DNA from 4 places in the Mesorhizobium sp. WSM4822 genome. Region 3 is predicted to be linked to each of the others. Evidence: riboswitches for the same ligand, from Rfam matches in the RefSeq annotation. Region 3 holds a riboswitch; each other region holds the start of a gene.
What was found. A riboswitch is a leader RNA that binds a small molecule or an ion and turns the genes downstream of it on or off. The one in region 3 is predicted to bind cobalamin.
Positions count from the first base shown of each region.

Region 1: linked by a shared signal. The riboswitch ahead of bluB (5,6-dimethylbenzimidazole synthase) and the one ahead of AC0L3E_RS13250 (DUF1636 family protein) in region 3 are both predicted to bind cobalamin.
Region 2: linked by a shared signal. The riboswitch ahead of AC0L3E_RS30920 (ABC transporter ATP-binding protein) and the one ahead of AC0L3E_RS13250 (DUF1636 family protein) in region 3 are both predicted to bind cobalamin.
Region 4: linked by a shared signal. The riboswitch ahead of AC0L3E_RS27110 (aromatic ring-hydroxylating oxygenase subunit alpha) and the one ahead of AC0L3E_RS13250 (DUF1636 family protein) in region 3 are both predicted to bind cobalamin.

Region 1 covers NZ_JBVVQM010000004.1:119,195-123,272, forward strand. The annotation lists gene AC0L3E_RS11305 (TetR/AcrR family transcriptional regulator) at 121-729, shown strand; gene AC0L3E_RS11310 (hypothetical protein) at 1,017-2,000, shown strand; partial or broken gene bluB (5,6-dimethylbenzimidazole synthase) at 2,123-2,848, opposite strand; cobalamin riboswitch at 2,852-3,031, opposite strand; gene AC0L3E_RS11320 (histone deacetylase family protein) at 3,151-4,077, shown strand.
Region 2 covers NZ_JBVVQM010000018.1:74,979-79,056, forward strand. The annotation lists gene AC0L3E_RS30910 (FecCD family ABC transporter permease) at 1-436, opposite strand, end outside; gene AC0L3E_RS30915 (ABC transporter substrate-binding protein) at 572-1,519, opposite strand; gene AC0L3E_RS30920 (ABC transporter ATP-binding protein) at 1,569-2,357, opposite strand; cobalamin riboswitch at 2,520-2,726, opposite strand; gene AC0L3E_RS30925 (AraC family transcriptional regulator) at 2,983-3,816, shown strand; gene AC0L3E_RS30930 (DSD1 family PLP-dependent enzyme) at 3,821-4,078, opposite strand, start outside.
Region 3 covers NZ_JBVVQM010000005.1:33,132-37,209, reverse strand. The annotation lists gene cobN (cobaltochelatase subunit CobN) at 1-1,150, opposite strand, end outside; gene cobW (cobalamin biosynthesis protein CobW) at 1,169-2,221, opposite strand; gene AC0L3E_RS13250 (DUF1636 family protein) at 2,224-2,652, opposite strand; cobalamin riboswitch at 2,692-2,895, opposite strand; gene AC0L3E_RS13245 (winged helix-turn-helix domain-containing protein) at 2,925-4,078, opposite strand, start outside.
Region 4 covers NZ_JBVVQM010000013.1:205,785-209,862, forward strand. The annotation lists gene AC0L3E_RS27090 (ABC transporter ATP-binding protein) at 1-104, shown strand, start outside; gene AC0L3E_RS27095 (DUF680 domain-containing protein) at 181-417, opposite strand; gene AC0L3E_RS27100 (DUF680 domain-containing protein) at 485-685, opposite strand; gene AC0L3E_RS27105 (DUF680 domain-containing protein) at 772-969, opposite strand; cobalamin riboswitch at 1,478-1,679, shown strand; gene AC0L3E_RS27110 (aromatic ring-hydroxylating oxygenase subunit alpha) at 1,795-3,042, shown strand; gene AC0L3E_RS27115 (FAD-binding oxidoreductase) at 3,068-4,078, shown strand, end outside.

The sequences.
Region 1 (4,078 bases), on a different contig from region 3:
GGTTGGTTCCTCGACAAAGGACGATTGGACAATTACATACGGAGCGTATGATCATTAAATAGACCATACGTCGCGTATGTCAATTGGCATACGTTGCGTATGTGAATAGGGCCAGAAGCCATGCACAGACCCCGCAAGGAGATGATCGCCGAGACGCGCGCCAAGCTGATCGCGGCGGCCCGTCATGCCTTCGGCACAACAGGCTATGCGGAAGCCTCGATGGATGATTTCACCGCTTCGGCCGGGCTGACGCGCGGCGCGCTCTATCATCATTTCGGCGACAAGAAGGGGCTGCTGCAGGCGGTCATAGCCCAGATTGACGGCGAGATGGCGGCGCGCATCAATGAGGTCGCGTCGAGAGCGCCGACCCGCTGGCAACATTTCGTCGACGAGTGCTCGACCTATATCGAGATGGCGCTGGAGCCGGAAATCCAGCGCATCATGTTCCGGGATGGCCCGGCCGTGCTGGGGGATCCAGCGCAATGGCCGAATTGCAGTGCGTGCATCGCTTCAATGACCGACCATCTGACCGCGCTGCAGGAGGAGGGGGTCGTTGTCTCCAGCCTCGACCCCGAGACGGCCTCGCGATTGATCAACGGAGCGAGCAGCCAGGCAGCGCAACGGATCGCCAATTCGAGCGACCCCGAAGCGACGTCGAAGAAGGTGGTGACGGCGTTCAAGCAACTGCTCGAAGGCCTGCTCAAGAAGCCGGACCCGCAGTCGAATTGAAGTTCCCACCGGAGCTTTCGTGCCGGCAGCTGTTCCCGATAGGAATTTTTTCTTGACTCGGTGACCTCAGCTAAGGTACATATTCGTCCATGGTGCTGATTTGCGCCAGTGACCCGCCGCACAGGCGGGTTTTTCGTTTGATGCTCCGTCAGCCTACGCGCCGGCGAAGGCTCCGAAGAAACCCGTTAGCCCCAATTCGTTGCCCTTTGGCGTCAGGGCCGGCAATTGACAATCGCCGGGTTGAGTCCATCCTCTTCCACCATCTCTGAGGCGGAGATTCGGGGCACATGTGGGATTTTGAGATCGGCCGGTCGGTGTCCATCATGATGCGGACCTGGCCGTTCATCGTCTTTCGCATGATCGTCTATTTCGGCATCACGCTGGCCTACATTATGGCGACGGGCACCGGCGCCTCGGTCGGCTATGGCGTCGGCCATATCTCCACTGATCCCGACGGGCCCATGTCCTTTGCCCTGTGGGGCGGCGTGGTCGGGTTTGGCCTCGTCTCGATCGCTGTGTATTGGATCCGCGAATACATCCTCTATGTCGTCAAGGCCGGCCACATCGCCGTCATGGTTCATCTGATCGACGGCCGCGACATTCCCGGCGGTCAGGACCAGATCGCCTATGCCAGGGATATTGTGACCCAGCGTTTCGCCGAGGCCAACATCCTTTTCGTCGTCGACCAACTCGTCAAGGGCGCCATCCGCGCCATCACCGGCCTGCTCGGCGGCATCGCCGCCTTCCTGCCGATACCGGGCCTGAGCGGCCTGGTCTCCTTCATCAACACGGTGATCCGCCTGTCGCTGACCTATGTCGACGAGATCATCCTCGGCTACAACATCCGCATCAATTCAGCCTCGCCCTTCGAGACAGCGCGCCAGGGCGTCGTGCTCTATGCCCAGAACGGCAAGGTCATGGTCAAGAACGCCGTCTGGCTGGCGGTCATCATGTGGGGCGTGTCGTTCATCATCTTTCTGATGATGCTGGCGCCTGCCGGCGCCATTCTCTTCCTGATGCCTGGCCAGCTCGCCGGCTGGGCTTTTGTGCTCGCCATCGTCTTCGCCTGGGCATTCAAGGCGGCGTTCATTGAACCCTTCGCCATCGCCTGCTTGATGCAGGTCTATTTCAAGACCATTGCGGGCCAGGTGCCGGATCCGGCCTGGGACGCCCGGCTGGCCGAGGCGTCGTCGAAGTTCAGGGAGCTCAAGGACAAGGCGCTCGCCTCCTTCGGCGGTTCGCGCTGGGGTACGGCCGGCGCCACACCCTGATCGGCTGGGCGGATGGTGTCTGGTGAGGCAGGAACGGTGTTGAGGCGCGCCACGGTGGATTTGAGCTGTGTCTCGCCTTGCCCGGAAAAAGTCTCGCTCATGATCAGCTCCGGCAGCGGCAGCCGCCGTCCCCAGCCATGCGTTTCAAGGTCCGGTTTGGGAGCGAACTCGGAAACACGGCCGACGCAGAGATAGGCGATCGGCGTTACGTGATCCGGAATGGCCAACAGCCGCTTCAGCGCCTCAGCCTCGATGATGCTCACCCAGCCGACACCGACGCCCTCGGCACGCGCGGCCAGCCAGAAATTCTGCACCGCGCAGACGGTGCTGTAGAGATCCATCTCCGGATTGTGCCAGCGTCCCAGCGGCGAACCCTTCGAGCGCTGCCTATCGCAGGTGATGCAGATGTTGAGTGCGCTCTCGCAGATGCCTTCCAGCTTGAGCTTGCGATACAGCGCCTGTTTTTCCGCCTCGATCGCCGGCAGTTCTTGTTCGCGCGCGGCCAGGAACAGGTCACGCACCTCCGCCCGTCGCTCGCTGTCACGAATGACAATGAAATTCCATGGCTGCATGAAGCCGACCGATGGCGCGTGATGGGCAGCAAGCAGCAGCCGCGCCAGCACGTCGTCATCGATCGCGGTGGGCAGGAAATGGCTGCGCACGTCGCGCCGCGTAAACATGGCGCGATAGACCGCATCGCGCGCATCCTGGTCAAATCCGTCGTCAATGGCAGCGGTCATATGTTCCGGCATCGCTTGTCCCCTTGCGATTGCAGATTCAAAACTGTCAGAGCGTACTTTGTGCGTCCAAATGGACACACGTCGCTCTGATGTCGTCCGCCTGACCATTCGGATGACGATGCCTGCCAGGCCGGTCTTCTGGCTTGGGATCAACCCGCGTCCGGTGCCTTCCCGTCATCGACAGTGGCATTTACCGGCGCGGTCCCCCTCACAGCGTTGGGCACGCCACGGAATTCAACCGTGTTCCCGATTCTCCCGCTTGCGGCGGGCACCAGGCAGTACCAGGGACCTTACGCCGAAGCGCCGGCGAGGCCAATGCCTGCGGCGACGCGAATGGACGCAGTCGATTTTCCCCAGCGATCAAGCAGCAATGCATGGCCATAGCGGCGCCGGGGCACTAGATAGGGAGCATGACCACCCGTCTCTACACCCATCCGATCTTCCTCGAGCATCTCACGCCGCCCGGACATCCCGAGCGGCCCGACCGCTTGCGTGCCATCGAGAGCGTGCTCGATGAGGAAGCCTTTGCCGGGCTCGATCGTATCCAGGCGTCGGAAGGCGACGAGGCCACCATCCTCTACGCGCATCCCGCCGATTTCGTCGCCCGCGTGCGCGCCGCCATTCCCGACGAGGGGATTGCCCGCATCGATGCCGACACCACTGCCAGTCCGAAGAGCTGGCAAGCGGCGATCACCGCGATCGGCGCCGCCAACGCCGCCGTCGATGACGTCTTTTCGGGCCGCGCCGACAACGTCTTCGTCGCCGCCCGGCCGCCCGGCCATCATGCCGAAAAGACCACCGCCATGGGCTTCTGCCTGTTCAACACGGCGGCGATCGCGGCGCGCTATGCGCAGAAGAAACACGGTGTCGAGCGCGTTGCCATCGTCGACTGGGACGTGCATCACGGCAATGGCACGCAGGACATTTTCTGGGACGATCCGTCGGTGCTCTATTGCTCGACACACCAGATGCCGCTTTATCCCGGCACCGGAGCGAAGAACGAAACGGGCGCCGGCAACATCGTCAACGCGCCGCTGGCGCCGCAGACTGGCAGCGAGGTGTTTCGCGATGCCTTCCTGTCGCGCGTCCTGCCCGCGCTCGACAATTTCGCGCCCGACCTGATTATCATTTCGGCGGGGTTCGACGCGCACCACCGCGATCCGCTGGCCGAGATCAATCTGACCGAGGATGATTTCGATTGGGCGACCGGCCAGCTGATGCAGCGCGCGGCACGCCACAGCGGCAACCGGCTCGTCAGCCTGCTCGAGGGCGGCTACGATCTGCAGGGATTGGCATTTTCGGTCGCCGCCCATGTCGGGCGACTGATGAAAGGATGAA
Region 2 (4,078 bases), on a different contig from region 3:
GCCGCTCCGGGCCTTGCCCCCTCACCCGCGCAACCAGCAGCAGGACGACACCGGCAGCCAATATGCCGCCGGTGAAGGCCGCGACCGGCAATGTCCAGATGCCGAAACTGTCTCCGAAGACGGTGATGACGGAAACCGCACCCGCGGCGGCGCCCGACGACAGGCCGAACAGGAACGGGTCGGCAAGGTCGTTGCGGGTCACCGTCTGCAGCAGCGCACCGACGACGCCGAGACCGGCCCCGACGCAGATGGCCAGGACCGTGCGCGGCAGCCGCAGATCGACGACGATCTTGCCGACCGGCCCGGACACGTCGTGCCCACTGAAGCCGATTGCGCGGCCAAGTGCTGCAACAACGTCGGTCAGCGGGATCAGCGTCGAGCCATAGGCGATCGACAGCAATGCGAGAGCAGCGATCGCCGCCGCTCCCACCAGCATGGCCAGTGCGAATGCCGGATGGCGCAAACCTGGAAATGCGTCGTGTCTGTCAGGACGCGTGCGACGCACTTCCAGGATCTTTTGCTCATGCATGTCGTTGCCCCAAAACCGCTGCGCACTTTTGGGCGACAGGCATCAAAACGCTTCCGGATGCATGGCCTTGGCGATTTTGTCGATCGCTTCGATATTGGCGGGTCCGGGTGTCAGTTCGGCATAGCGCAGGGCGACGAAGCGCTCGTTCTTGACCGCGTCCGTCTCTTTCATGGCCGGATGGACCTTCAGGAAATCGAGCAGCTTCTTGTAGCCGCCGCCACCCTGGTAATCGAGCAGGATGAGGAATTGCGGATTGCGCGACGCCACCGTTTCCCAGTCCGTGTTGCCCCAGCTGGTGTCCATGTCGGCCATGATGTTGTCGCCGCCGGCGGCTGATATCATGGCGCTGGGGATGGCGAACTTGCCTGCTGTGAACGGTTTGTCCTCGCCGGAATCATAGAGAAACACTCGCGTACCCTTGCCGTTGCCGACCTTGGCGGTGATGTCGGCGAGCTGCTTCTTCCAGCCGGAGACAAGCTTCTCCGCCTCGGCCTCCTTGCCGAAGATCTTGCCCAGCTTTTCGACGTCGCCATAGAGCAGGTCCATCGAGGCGGCTGGGCGGCTCTTGTCGAGATGCACGCAGCTTTCCGTCAGCACCAGCGTCTTGATGCCGTGCGGAGCAAGCGTATCGGGTGTCACCTCGCCGCCCGGCTTCATGCCATAATACCAGCCGGCGAAGAAGAAATCCGGCTCGACCGCGACGAGGTTTTCGAGCGTCGGATATTTCGGCGCCAGTTCCGGGATCGAACCCTGCTCGGCCTTGAATTCGGGACCCACCTTGTACCATCCGGTGATGCCGGTCAGGCCGACGATCGACGGCTGCAGTTTCAGCGCGAAAGCCATCTCGGCCATGTTGAGATCCTGGATGACGGCGCGCTTCGGCGGCGCATCGAAGGTCAGCGGCTTGCCGCAGCTGTCGACCGTGACCGGGAAGGCCAGGGCTGTCGAGGCCAGCAGCGAGAAGACAAGCGAAAAGGCCAGGCGTTTCACGGATTTGCTCCTTGTGGATGGGATTGGGTCGACTACGAAATGGCTTCAATCACGACGGCGGCGCGGCACGGTTCGGCACATCGAACACCGTCAGTTCGCGGTCTTCGGTCGGATGGCGCAGACGCAGCACATCGATGCCGAAAATCTCGCGGATCAGCTTTTGGGTCAGCGCTTCGCGCGGTGCGGCGAGCGCTTGCAGACGGGCATGGTTCATCACCGCCACCCTGGTGGCGAACGGTGCCACCAGCGCCAGATCGTGCAGCACCGCGATCACCGTCATCTCGAAGCCTGCCACGAGGTCGAGCAGTTCGCCGCGGGCGCGCGGGTCGAGATGGTTGGTCGGCTCGTCGAGGAACAGGATTTTTGGCTGCTGGGCGATGGCGCGCGCAAGTTGGGCGCGCTGGCGCTCGCCGCCCGACAGCGAGCCGATGGTGCGGCCAAATAGCGGCAGCAGGCCGGTCCGACGCAGTGCATCGACGACGATCTCGCGCTCCTCGCTCCTGCGCCGCAGCCCGGCGTGCGGAACCCGGCCAAGCTCGACATAGTCGATCACCGCCAGCCGCGGATCGGGCTGGTCGGTCTGGCCGACCACGGCAATGTGCAGCGCCCGTTCGGCGGCTGAAATCCTGTCCAGGAGGCGCCCGCCGAGCTTCACCTCGCCGGAGCTCGGACGCAGCATGCCCGACAGCATGCGCAGCAGCGTCGTCTTGCCGGCGCCGTTGGGACCGATGATGGCAAGGCGATCGCCGGCGGCCACCGAGAAGCTGACCGCCTGAACCAGATCCCGCCCATTCGCCGTGACGCAGAGGTCACGGGCTTCGAGAAGCGCTACGGTCATCGGCTGCTGCCCGCCGGCTTGCCGGGACGGCAAAGCGTATATACGACGATGCGATGGATGGAGCCGTCCAACTTTCCGTCACTTTCCAAAACTGGCGACGGAAGGAAGCTGGCGAACCGGCCGACAAGACCGGGATTCGCGTTTCCTCCCGGCACACCCCGTCCGGTCAACTCAGTGATGGCAGGTCTCCTGGCTCACGGGTCGTTGCGCCATCCAGCCTTCCCAGCCTTGCCGGCCAGTGGCATTCACGGATTTTGCTCGCCGCTTACAGTTGCGGGGGCAGCCACGGTCTCGACCTGAGCAGGCCTCACCGTGTTCCCTTTTCACCCCTCGCCTTTCGACTCGGGGACCATCACCGCTTCAGCGTAGATTTGCGCCGATCGCTTCGCAATGGATTTCTCGGACGGAGTGGTGGGCCAGCTAAGGGAAACAGGCATCGCATGCTCTCTTTATGTAATAATATAACATACCTAAGAGATGACGCCGGTCGCTGTCAAGCGAAAGCTCATGGGGCGGTTGGCCGGATGGCGACCGGCGTCGGCGCAGATTGCACGGGATGCGCAATTTCGATCAAACTGGCCTTGGGGAAAGGCGCCAAGATGATCCGGCCAATGCGAGGAGCAAAATGAACCCGACCGAGAAAGCGCTGTGGTTCGTCGAAAGCCATCTGCCGGAGGCGATCTCGCTTGATGATGTCGCGCAAAGCAGCGGCGTGTCGCGTTTTCATGTGACGCGCGCCTTCGGCGCCGCCACCGGCCGGTCGGTGATGGGCTACATGCGCTCACGCCGGCTGACCGAGGCGGCGCGCAAGCTGGCGGGCGGGGCGCCCGACATCCTCGCCGTCGCGCTCGACGCCGGCTACAACTCGCATGAGGCGTTCACTCGTGCCTTCCGCGATCAGTTCGGCACCACGCCGGAACTGGTGCGCGCGCAGGGCACACTCGACAAGCTCGACCTCGTGGAGCCGATCCTGATGGACCAGTCCCTCCTCACCAATCTCGAACCGCCGCGTTTCGAGACCAGCCGGCCGTTCCTGATCGCCGGCCTCGGCGAACGCTACAGCTGCGAAACCAGCGCCGCCATTCCGATGCAATGGCAGCGCTTCGGCCCCTATATCGGCAACATCCCGGGCGAGACCGGCAACGTCGCCTATGGCGTCTGCGTCAACGGCGACGATGCCGGCAATTTCGACTACATCGCCGGCGTCGAAGTGTCTGACTTCTCCGACCTGCCCAGGGACTTCTACCGGGTGCGGGTGCCGGCGCAGAAATATGCGGTCTTTGCCCACCGCGAACACATCTCGACCATCCGCCGGACGGTCAACACGATCTGGAACAAATGGCTGCCGGCCTCCGGGCATGAGATCGCGGACGCGCCGGAATTCGAACGCTACGGCCCCGAATTCGACCCGCGCAGCGGCAAGGGCGGGCTGGAGATCTGGATACCGGTGAAGGCGTAGTCGGTCAGGCCATCGGCAACGCCGGCCAGCGATCGGCGATCCGGCCGCCGGAAAACACCGCGATCGACCCGAACTGCTGCAGCACGGCTTCGCTCTGCGTCGGCCTTAGAAACGCGTAGTCGCCGGGCTTTGCGGCCGCGTCGGCGGGCAAGCCCATGAATTGCTGGTTGGAGGACAGGCCGAGCAGCCCGTTCGCCTTCATGCCTTCTGGGAAGACCGGCTCGGCCATCCACTTGCCGCCATAGAGGTAGCAACCCTTGCG
Region 3 (4,078 bases):
TGGCGAAAGCGCGGTGGCCAAGTGCTGGATCGATCTCGCTCTCGCCCTTGAAGGAAATGGCGCCGGCCAGGATGCGGCTGTCGAGCTCGGGCAGCACGACATGCATGGCAAGGTCGGCGGGCGCCAGGCCGCGCTGGTTGTTCTCCCAGATGTCGCGGCGGGTGGTGGCGACGATGACCTGGAAGACCGGCACGCCGGCGCGGTCGAACAAGGTTTCGACGCCCGGTTCGGCACCGGACGCGAAAGCGGTAGCGGTGACGATGGCGGCGGGTTTCAGTGAGGCGAGTGCTGTTTCCACGAACGCCAGGGATGCCGGGTCCTTGAGGCTGGAGACGAAGATGGGGACTGGGTTGATGCCGCGCTGTCGCAGAGCTTCAAAAAGTGCGTCGATCGGCGCGACATCGGCGGCCAGCAGCATCGAGCGGTAGAACAGGATAGGCACGACCTTTCCCTCCCCCTCGAGGGGAGGGTGGCCCGCAGGGCCGGGTGGGGTCGGTACGACCGGACGCGGCGTTTCTTTAGGCCGGCGCGCCTCGGAGAGGACCCCACCCCCGGCCTGCGGCCGGACCCTCCCCTCGAGGGGGAGGGGGACGACGCCGCGGCCGGGTTCGTAGTAGCCAGCTTTGGGCACGGCGACCGGTTCGACGAAAGGCGCATCCTGTCCCGCCAGCCGCGCCAATCTCCGCACCAGCGCGCTCATATTCGCCGGGCCGCCCTCGCGGAAATAGTCGAGCAGGCCGTCCAACTCTTCGCGCGGCAGCGTCGAGGCTTCGATCAGGCGCAAATCCTCGTCGCGGCATTCGCCGGGCAGCAGCGCCAGTTTTATGCCGCGTTCGCGGGCAGTCGAGGCGAGCTGGTCGCAGCCGTAGCGCCACCAGTCGTAGCCGCCGAGGATGCGCACCAGGATGATCTTGGCGTGGCGGGCGACGCTGTCGACCCAGAGGTCGACGGACATCGGATGGCGCAGGTCACGCAGTGCGGCCAGCCGCATCGAGGGCAGGCGGCCGGCATCGGCCTTCCAGGCTGCCGCCAGTCCGGCGAGGTCGCTGTCGGTGAAGGACAGGGCCACGATATCCGCCGGCGTCTGCCGCAGATCGACCGGCTCGGCGAGGTCGTCGAGCGAGGCGGATGTCGTGGTGAGGATGTGCATCGCGACCCGTGTCCGAAATCAGCCGGCGAGTATACGCTCGATCGCCGGGCGGTTCAGCCCCTTCAGGCCGATGACGACGAGGCGCGAGCGGCGGTCGTCCTGCGCGGTCCAGGCGCGGTCATAGTAATGATTGACGCGCGGCCCGACGGCCTGCAGCAAGAGCCGCATCGGCTTGCCGCCGACTTCGACGAAGCCTTTTACGCGCAGCACGTTCTCTTCTTCTGCGACGGTGGCGACGCGCTTTGCCAGCTCGTCCGGATTGGCGATCGAGGCAATGTCGACGATGAAGGTGTCGAAGTCGTCATGCTCGTGGTCGAACGCGCCGTCATGATGGGACTTGCGGTTCTCGATGTCGTCCTCGACGGCGAGACCGAGCCCGAGCAGCACCGAGGGATCGACCTTGCCATGCGATGTCGGCACGATCTTCACCGCGCGGGCGGAGTGTTCGCCAATGATGGTATTGGCGCGGGCGGTGCCGGCGGCGTCCATCAGGTCGCTCTTCGACAGGATGATCAGGTCGGCGCAGGCGATCTGATCCTCGAACAGTTCTTCCACCGGGTCGTCGTGGTCGAGCGTCTCGTCCCCGGCGCGCTGCGCCTGCAGGGCATCCATGTCGTTGGCGACGCGGCCTTCGGCCAAGGCCGGCCCGTCGACCACGGCAATGACGCCATCGACAGTCACCCGGCTTTTCACGCTCGGCCACTGAAAGGCCTGGACCAGCGGCTTGGGCAGCGCCAGGCCCGAAGTCTCGATCAGGATGTGGTCGACCCTCGGCGTCAGCGACAGGATCTTGTCAAGCGCCGGGACGAAATCATCGGCGACGGTGCAGCAGATGCAGCCATTGGCCAGTTCGACGATGTTTTCCTCCGGGCAGGTGTCGATGCCGCAGCCCTTGAGAATCTCGCCGTCGATGCCGATGTCGCCGAATTCGTTGACGATGATGGCAATGCGCTTGCCGCCGGCGTTTTCCAGGAGATGGCGGACCAGCGTCGTCTTGCCGGCGCCGAGGAAGCCGGTGACGACGGTGCAGGGAACGCGGGAGAGGTTCGCAGACGAATCTGGGGCAGTCATGGTCAGTCCTTCAGCAGGTCGAGGGGAGGGATGCGGGCAACGAGGCCGCGCTTCAGGCTATCGGGGCGGCCACGCCAGGGAATGAGACCGTCGGTCGAGGTGGCGAAAAGCTTGGCGCCCGTGACGAGGTCGGCGCCGCTGGTCTCGGTCAGGTCGCCAAAGACATAGCTCCAGCAGCCGTCGCGCAGGATGGCGGCGCTGAGGCGCCGCTTGCAATTGCCAAGGCATTCGACACTGCGGATGCGGATGTCGTCGCCGGATGCGGCGCGGCGCGTATCCTCCGCCAGCAATTCGCCGGCGCGGGGATGAGCGTCGGAGCCGGTCTCGTCGCGACAGGAGGCGCAGACGATGATGGTGACGCCGGCCAACGCATCATCATGGCCGGACGAAATATCCGCTGTGCCAGCCGAAAAACTGCTGTCGTGGTCCAAAGATCGGGCTCCTTGCCCGGAAACCCGCCGGGCGATCGGATTCTAAAGTCGCAGACGGCAGGTCTCCTGGCTCGCGGGTCATCGCCTTGGGTAGCCGCCTTCCCGGGAACTCCCAGTGGCTTTCGGCCTTGGCTCTTCGCTTACAGTTGCGGGGACAGCCGCGGATTTGGGATTTTGCCCCTCACCGCATTCCCTCTTAGCTCTTGCCGTTGCGGGCAAGAGACCATCTGAACCGGATTTAGGCTTTTGCGAGCGGCGGTGTCAACGCGAGCTTACGACATGGCGATGTCGGCCAGCGCCGGACCCAAATCGCCGGCCTGGGTCACTTCCATGCGCTCTAGGCCAAGCCAGCCCTGCATCTGCTTCAATTCCTCTAACAGTTCTGCAGCGGTTTCAGGCGGCGCACCCGGCTCGGCATAGGCCGCATGGACCCGCAGTATACTGGCCGGACGGTCGGCCTTGAGGTCGACGCGTGCCACGATCCTGTCGCCGAGCAGGAACGGCAGGACATAATAGCCGTATTGCCGCTTGTCGGCCGGCGTGTAGATCTCGATGCGGTAATGGAAATCGAACAGCCGCTCGGTGCGCGATCGTTCGAAGACAACCGGATCGAAGGGCGCCAGCAGGGCGCGGGCCCCGATTTTGCGCGGCAGGCGGGCGTCCCGGTGAAGATAGGCCGGCTTGTCCCAGCCTTCGACACGCACCGGCAGCAACTCGCCGGTTTCAACCAGTTCCTCCAGCCGGCCTTTCATGTCGGCCGGCGACAGGCGGAAATAATCGCGCAAATCGCCTGAAGTCGCCACGCCGTGGGCGCGGGCGGAAATGCGCAGCAATTCGCGGTGCGCGTCCTCAGGCGTCGGCACTGGGAGGTCGAGGATCGCCTGCGGCAGCACGCGCTCGGGCAGATCATAGAAGCGCTCGAACCCGCGACGATGCGCCGTGGTGATGCGGCCTGCCCAGAACAGCCATTCGAATGCGTGCTTGGCATGGCTCCAGCCCCACCAGCCACCCGAGCCTTTCTGGCCTTCGAGCGCGGAAGCGGCAATCGGGCCGCGCTCGGCGACCTGGCGGTAAATCTCTTCGATATAGGCGGCGTGCTCGCGGCCCCATTTGGCGAGGCCCAGATACATTTCGTCGCCGCGCTCGGCGCGCTGCATGCGCCAGCGCATCAGCGGGTAGGTCTCGACCGGCAGGAAGGACGCCTCGTGCGCCCAGTATTCGAAAACCGTGCGCTTACGCGTCACGGCCGCGTTGTCGAGCAGCGAGAACGGGTAGGGACCAAGGCGCGAATAGAGCGGCATATAATGAGCGCGCACCACCGCGCTGACGGAATCGATCTGCAGCAGGCCGGTGCGGGAGAGGGTGCGGGCAAAATGCCGGCGGTCGGGCGTGCCGGTCGGGCGGGGATCGAGAAACCCCTGGGCGG
Region 4 (4,078 bases), on a different contig from region 3:
GCGGTTCGACATTGCGGCTGAGCGCCAATGGCGAGGACCTGCATCTCTTCGACGCTGACGGACGGTCGTTTGCCCTTCATGAGGCCGAAGCGAAGGCGGCCTGAGGCAGAACCGCGTCTTGGACAAAAAAGAGCAGCGGGCCAGGCCCGCCGCTCTTTTTTTGAAGATCAGCTTCGACTGTTAACGGCCGAAGAGATTCCGGTCGCTGCCCTGAGGGGCGGACTTCTCTACGTCGCCCGACGAATTGAGCAGCTTCTCGACGAGGCCACCGCTGTTGCGGACCGAGCTCGTATGCGCGTTGTCAACCGAAGTAACCGCAGGCTGATTGGCGCCGTTGGAGCCAAAGTTGTCGCTGCCGGCGAAGGCGCTGCCGGTGATGGCCAGAACGGCGGCGGCAGCAATAAGGATCTTGTTCATTTTAGTCTCCTGAATTCTGGATTTCGCCAGACGGCAGACACAGCTGCCGTCGCTTGCGAAACTGGTTTTAGCGACCGAAGAGGTTACGGTCGCTGCCCTGAGCGGGTGTCTGGGCAGCCGGTTCCGAGGTCTTGGTGGAAGCCGTGTACGACTGGTCCACAGCGGCGGCAGGCTGGTTGGCGCCGTTCGAACCGTAGTTGTCGCTGCCCGCGAAAGCGCTGCCGGAGATGGCCAGAACGGCGGCGGCAGCAATGAGGATCTTGTTCATCTTAAATACTCCTGAATGTCTGAACTTCGAATGTCTGAATTTCGCCAGGGCAGCGGGCGAGCCCGCCGTCGACTGGGAATCGGCTGTTAGTTGTTGCCGAAGAGGTTGCGGTCAGCACCCTGGGCAGGCGCCTGAGCAGCCGGTTCCGACTTCTTGGTCGAAGCGGTGTACGAGCTGTCGACAGCAGTGGCTGCCGCGGCGTTCGAACCGTAGTGGTCGCTACCAGCGAAGGCGCTGCCGGAAATGGCCAGAAGGGCTGCGGCAGTGAGAATGATCTTTTTCATTTTTGTACTCCAGTATCGTCTTTTTCCGTCCGTCTAGCGGCGTGTCTTGGAAATGAAATCGCGTCGTTCGGACAACACCGATGTGGGAGGGCAACCCCGCCTTTTCCAATCACGAAGTTGTTCCGTGTGGACCATGAATCCACACCTTGAAATTGTGCCAGGGGAATCTAGAGAGGCGTTTTTCCTCTCTATATCAGCATGTTAAGTTTAACCATCCGATGGATCACTGACTGTTTCAAAGGCCCGGCGTTCACACCATCCTGCACGCACCGTCAACAGAAACGAACCGTTCGGTTCGATTTTAGGTCAAGCTAATAGTCACTTTTCGAAACCGTTAACTTTTTTTGACCCCCGCCAAGGGTCGGATTCGGGAAGATCGCAGCCGGCAAATGGCCGCCCGGGACGCGGGATTTCGGCCCCAGACGATCTGCGGTGACGTTTCGCATGCCGTGTCGCGCCGCATGGATACGATGTCGTTTTCATGCCGACGGCGCGCCCCCGATCGTGGTTAGATCATACCATCTCAGGTGCCGCTTCGTGACGACGAGACGGAGAATTGGGAAGCCGGTCAGAATCCGGCGCTGCCCCCGCAACGGTGGTGGAGTTCAAGTCGCAACGGGAGACCACTGGGCAACTGCCTGGGAAGGTGTCGCGATGGTCCGCAAGGACAACTCCAGAGCCCGGAAACCAGCCCGAGATTTTTAGACTCGACTGATCGCGGTGGGCGGTCAAGAGGTGGATAGCGCATGTCCGGCACCTAGCCGGCCTGCGTTTCAATCCTTCCTCCATCACCACCAGTTCAGTCCTTAGAAACGAGGACAGGACATGGATATCCGCAACGACATGCTGAGGCTCCTGAAGGGGCGCCGGCAAGGCTTTTCACTGGAGCAGCCCTTCTACACCGATCCAGACTACTTCAAGCTCGACATGGAGCTGATCTGGTATCGCGACTGGCTGTTCATCGGCCATGATTGCGAACTGCCGAAGCCGGGCAGCTACATCACCGTGCAGATCGGCGACTATCCGGTCGTCCTTGTCCGCGACCAGCAAGGCAAGATCAACGCCTTCCACAATTCCTGCCGCCATCGCGGCAGCCGCGTGTGCAACGCGGAAAAGGGTACGGCGGCAAAGCTCGTCTGCCCCTATCATCAGTGGACCTATGAGCTGGACGGCCGCCTGCTGTTTGCCCGCCAGATGGCCGACGGTTTCGACAAGAGTGATTTCGGCCTGAAGCCGGTCGCCTGCGAGAGCGTCGGCGGCTACATCTTCATCTGCCTGGCCAGGGAGCCGGCGGATTTCGCGCCGATGCGGGCGATGATCGAACCTTATCTTTTGCCGCACCGTTTGCGTGAGGCAAAGATCGCCTTTGAGAGCACGATCATCGAGAAGGGCAACTGGAAGCTGGTCTGGGAAAACAACCGCGAGTGCTACCACTGCGTCGCCAATCACCCCGAACTGTGCAAGACCTTCCCCGAGGCTCCGACCGTGACCGGCGTCCAAGGCGCCGACAGCGACCCTGAAATGGTCGCGCACTGGGCCAGATGCGAGGCATCAGGCTTGCCGAGCAAATTCCGCATCGATCCGGCAGGGCAGTACCGCGCCACCCGCGCGCCGCTGCTGCGCGATGCCGTCAGCTACACCATGACGGGAAAACGGGCGGTCCAGAAGAACCTGTCCGACAGCGTTTCAACCGACCGCATCGGTTCCTTGCTGCTTTATCATTATCCGACAACCTGGAACCATATCCTCGGCGACCACGCCGTCACCTTCCGCGTGCTGCCGATCAGTGCCACGGAAACCGCGGTGACGACGAAATGGCTCGTCCACAAGGATGCGGTCGAAGGCATCGACTACGACCTCGCTGAGCTCACCCATGTCTGGACCGAGACCAACGACCAGGACCGCCGCATCGTCGAGGAAAACGCCTTCGGCATCCTGTCGCCGGCCTACGAACCAGGCCCCTATTCGGAGCTGCATGAGGGCGGCGTGATCCAGTTCGTCGAGTGGTACGCGTCGTTCATCGGGCCGCGCCTTGCCGAAGGCGGCCGGCCGGCCCTGCGCAGCGTCGCCTAGCTCAGGGGACAAGAGGATGAATGCGATGACGGACCTTGGCCTCTATCGCCATCTCGACCAGATGACGCCCTGGAACGACCGGCTGCAGGTGCTGGAAGTGATCGGCGTCAGCGACGAAGCGCCGGACGTGAAGACCTTCACCTTCCGCTCCGACAACCAGACCTGGTTCCGCTACAAGCCGGGCCAGTTCGTGACGCTGGAACTGCCGACATCGGAGGGGCCGCTGATGCGCACCTACACGCTGTCGTCCTCGCCGTCGCGGCCGTTCTCGATCGCGGTGACGGTCAAGGCGCAGGCAGGCAGCACCGGCACGCGCTGGATGTTCGACCATCTGACGCCGGGCTCGCACGTCAAGGCCTATGGGCCGACCGGTGATTTTTCGCTGCACAGCCACCCGGCGGCCAAATATCTGTTCATTTCGGCGGGCTCCGGCGTGACGCCGATGATGTCGATGCTGCGTTGGTTGAACGACTGTGCGCCATGGACAGATGTCGGCTTCGTCAACTGTGCGCGCCGCCCGGAAGAGATCATTTTCCGCAAGGAACTCGAGCTGCTCGGCAGCCGCATGCCCGGCCTGTCGCTCGGCTTCATGATCGAGGAGCGGTCGAGCCGCGAGGGCTGGTTCGGCCATATGGGCCGCATCGACGCGATCCGGCTGCCATTGCTGGCACCCGATTTCCGCGAGCGCGAGATTTTCTGCTGCGGCCCCGATCCCTTCATGCGCGCCGTGCGCGGCATGCTGGACGCCGCCGGCTTCGACATGGCGAAATACCATCAGGAAAGCTTTGCCGCGCCTGCCGTGGAGGAGATCCCGGCGCCGTTCTCGCCGCCGGCGGAAGACGGCGCCGCTGCTGCCGTCGAGGCCGTGACACCAATCCGGTTCTCGCTTTCCGATGTCGACGCCGAATGCGTCGCCGGCCAGACCGTGCTGCAGACGGCACGCGCCTCTGGGGTGCGGATTCCCGCCGCCTGCGAGTTCGGCCTGTGCGGCACCTGCAAGGTGAGGAAGGTCGCGGGCGATGTCGAGATGAGTCAC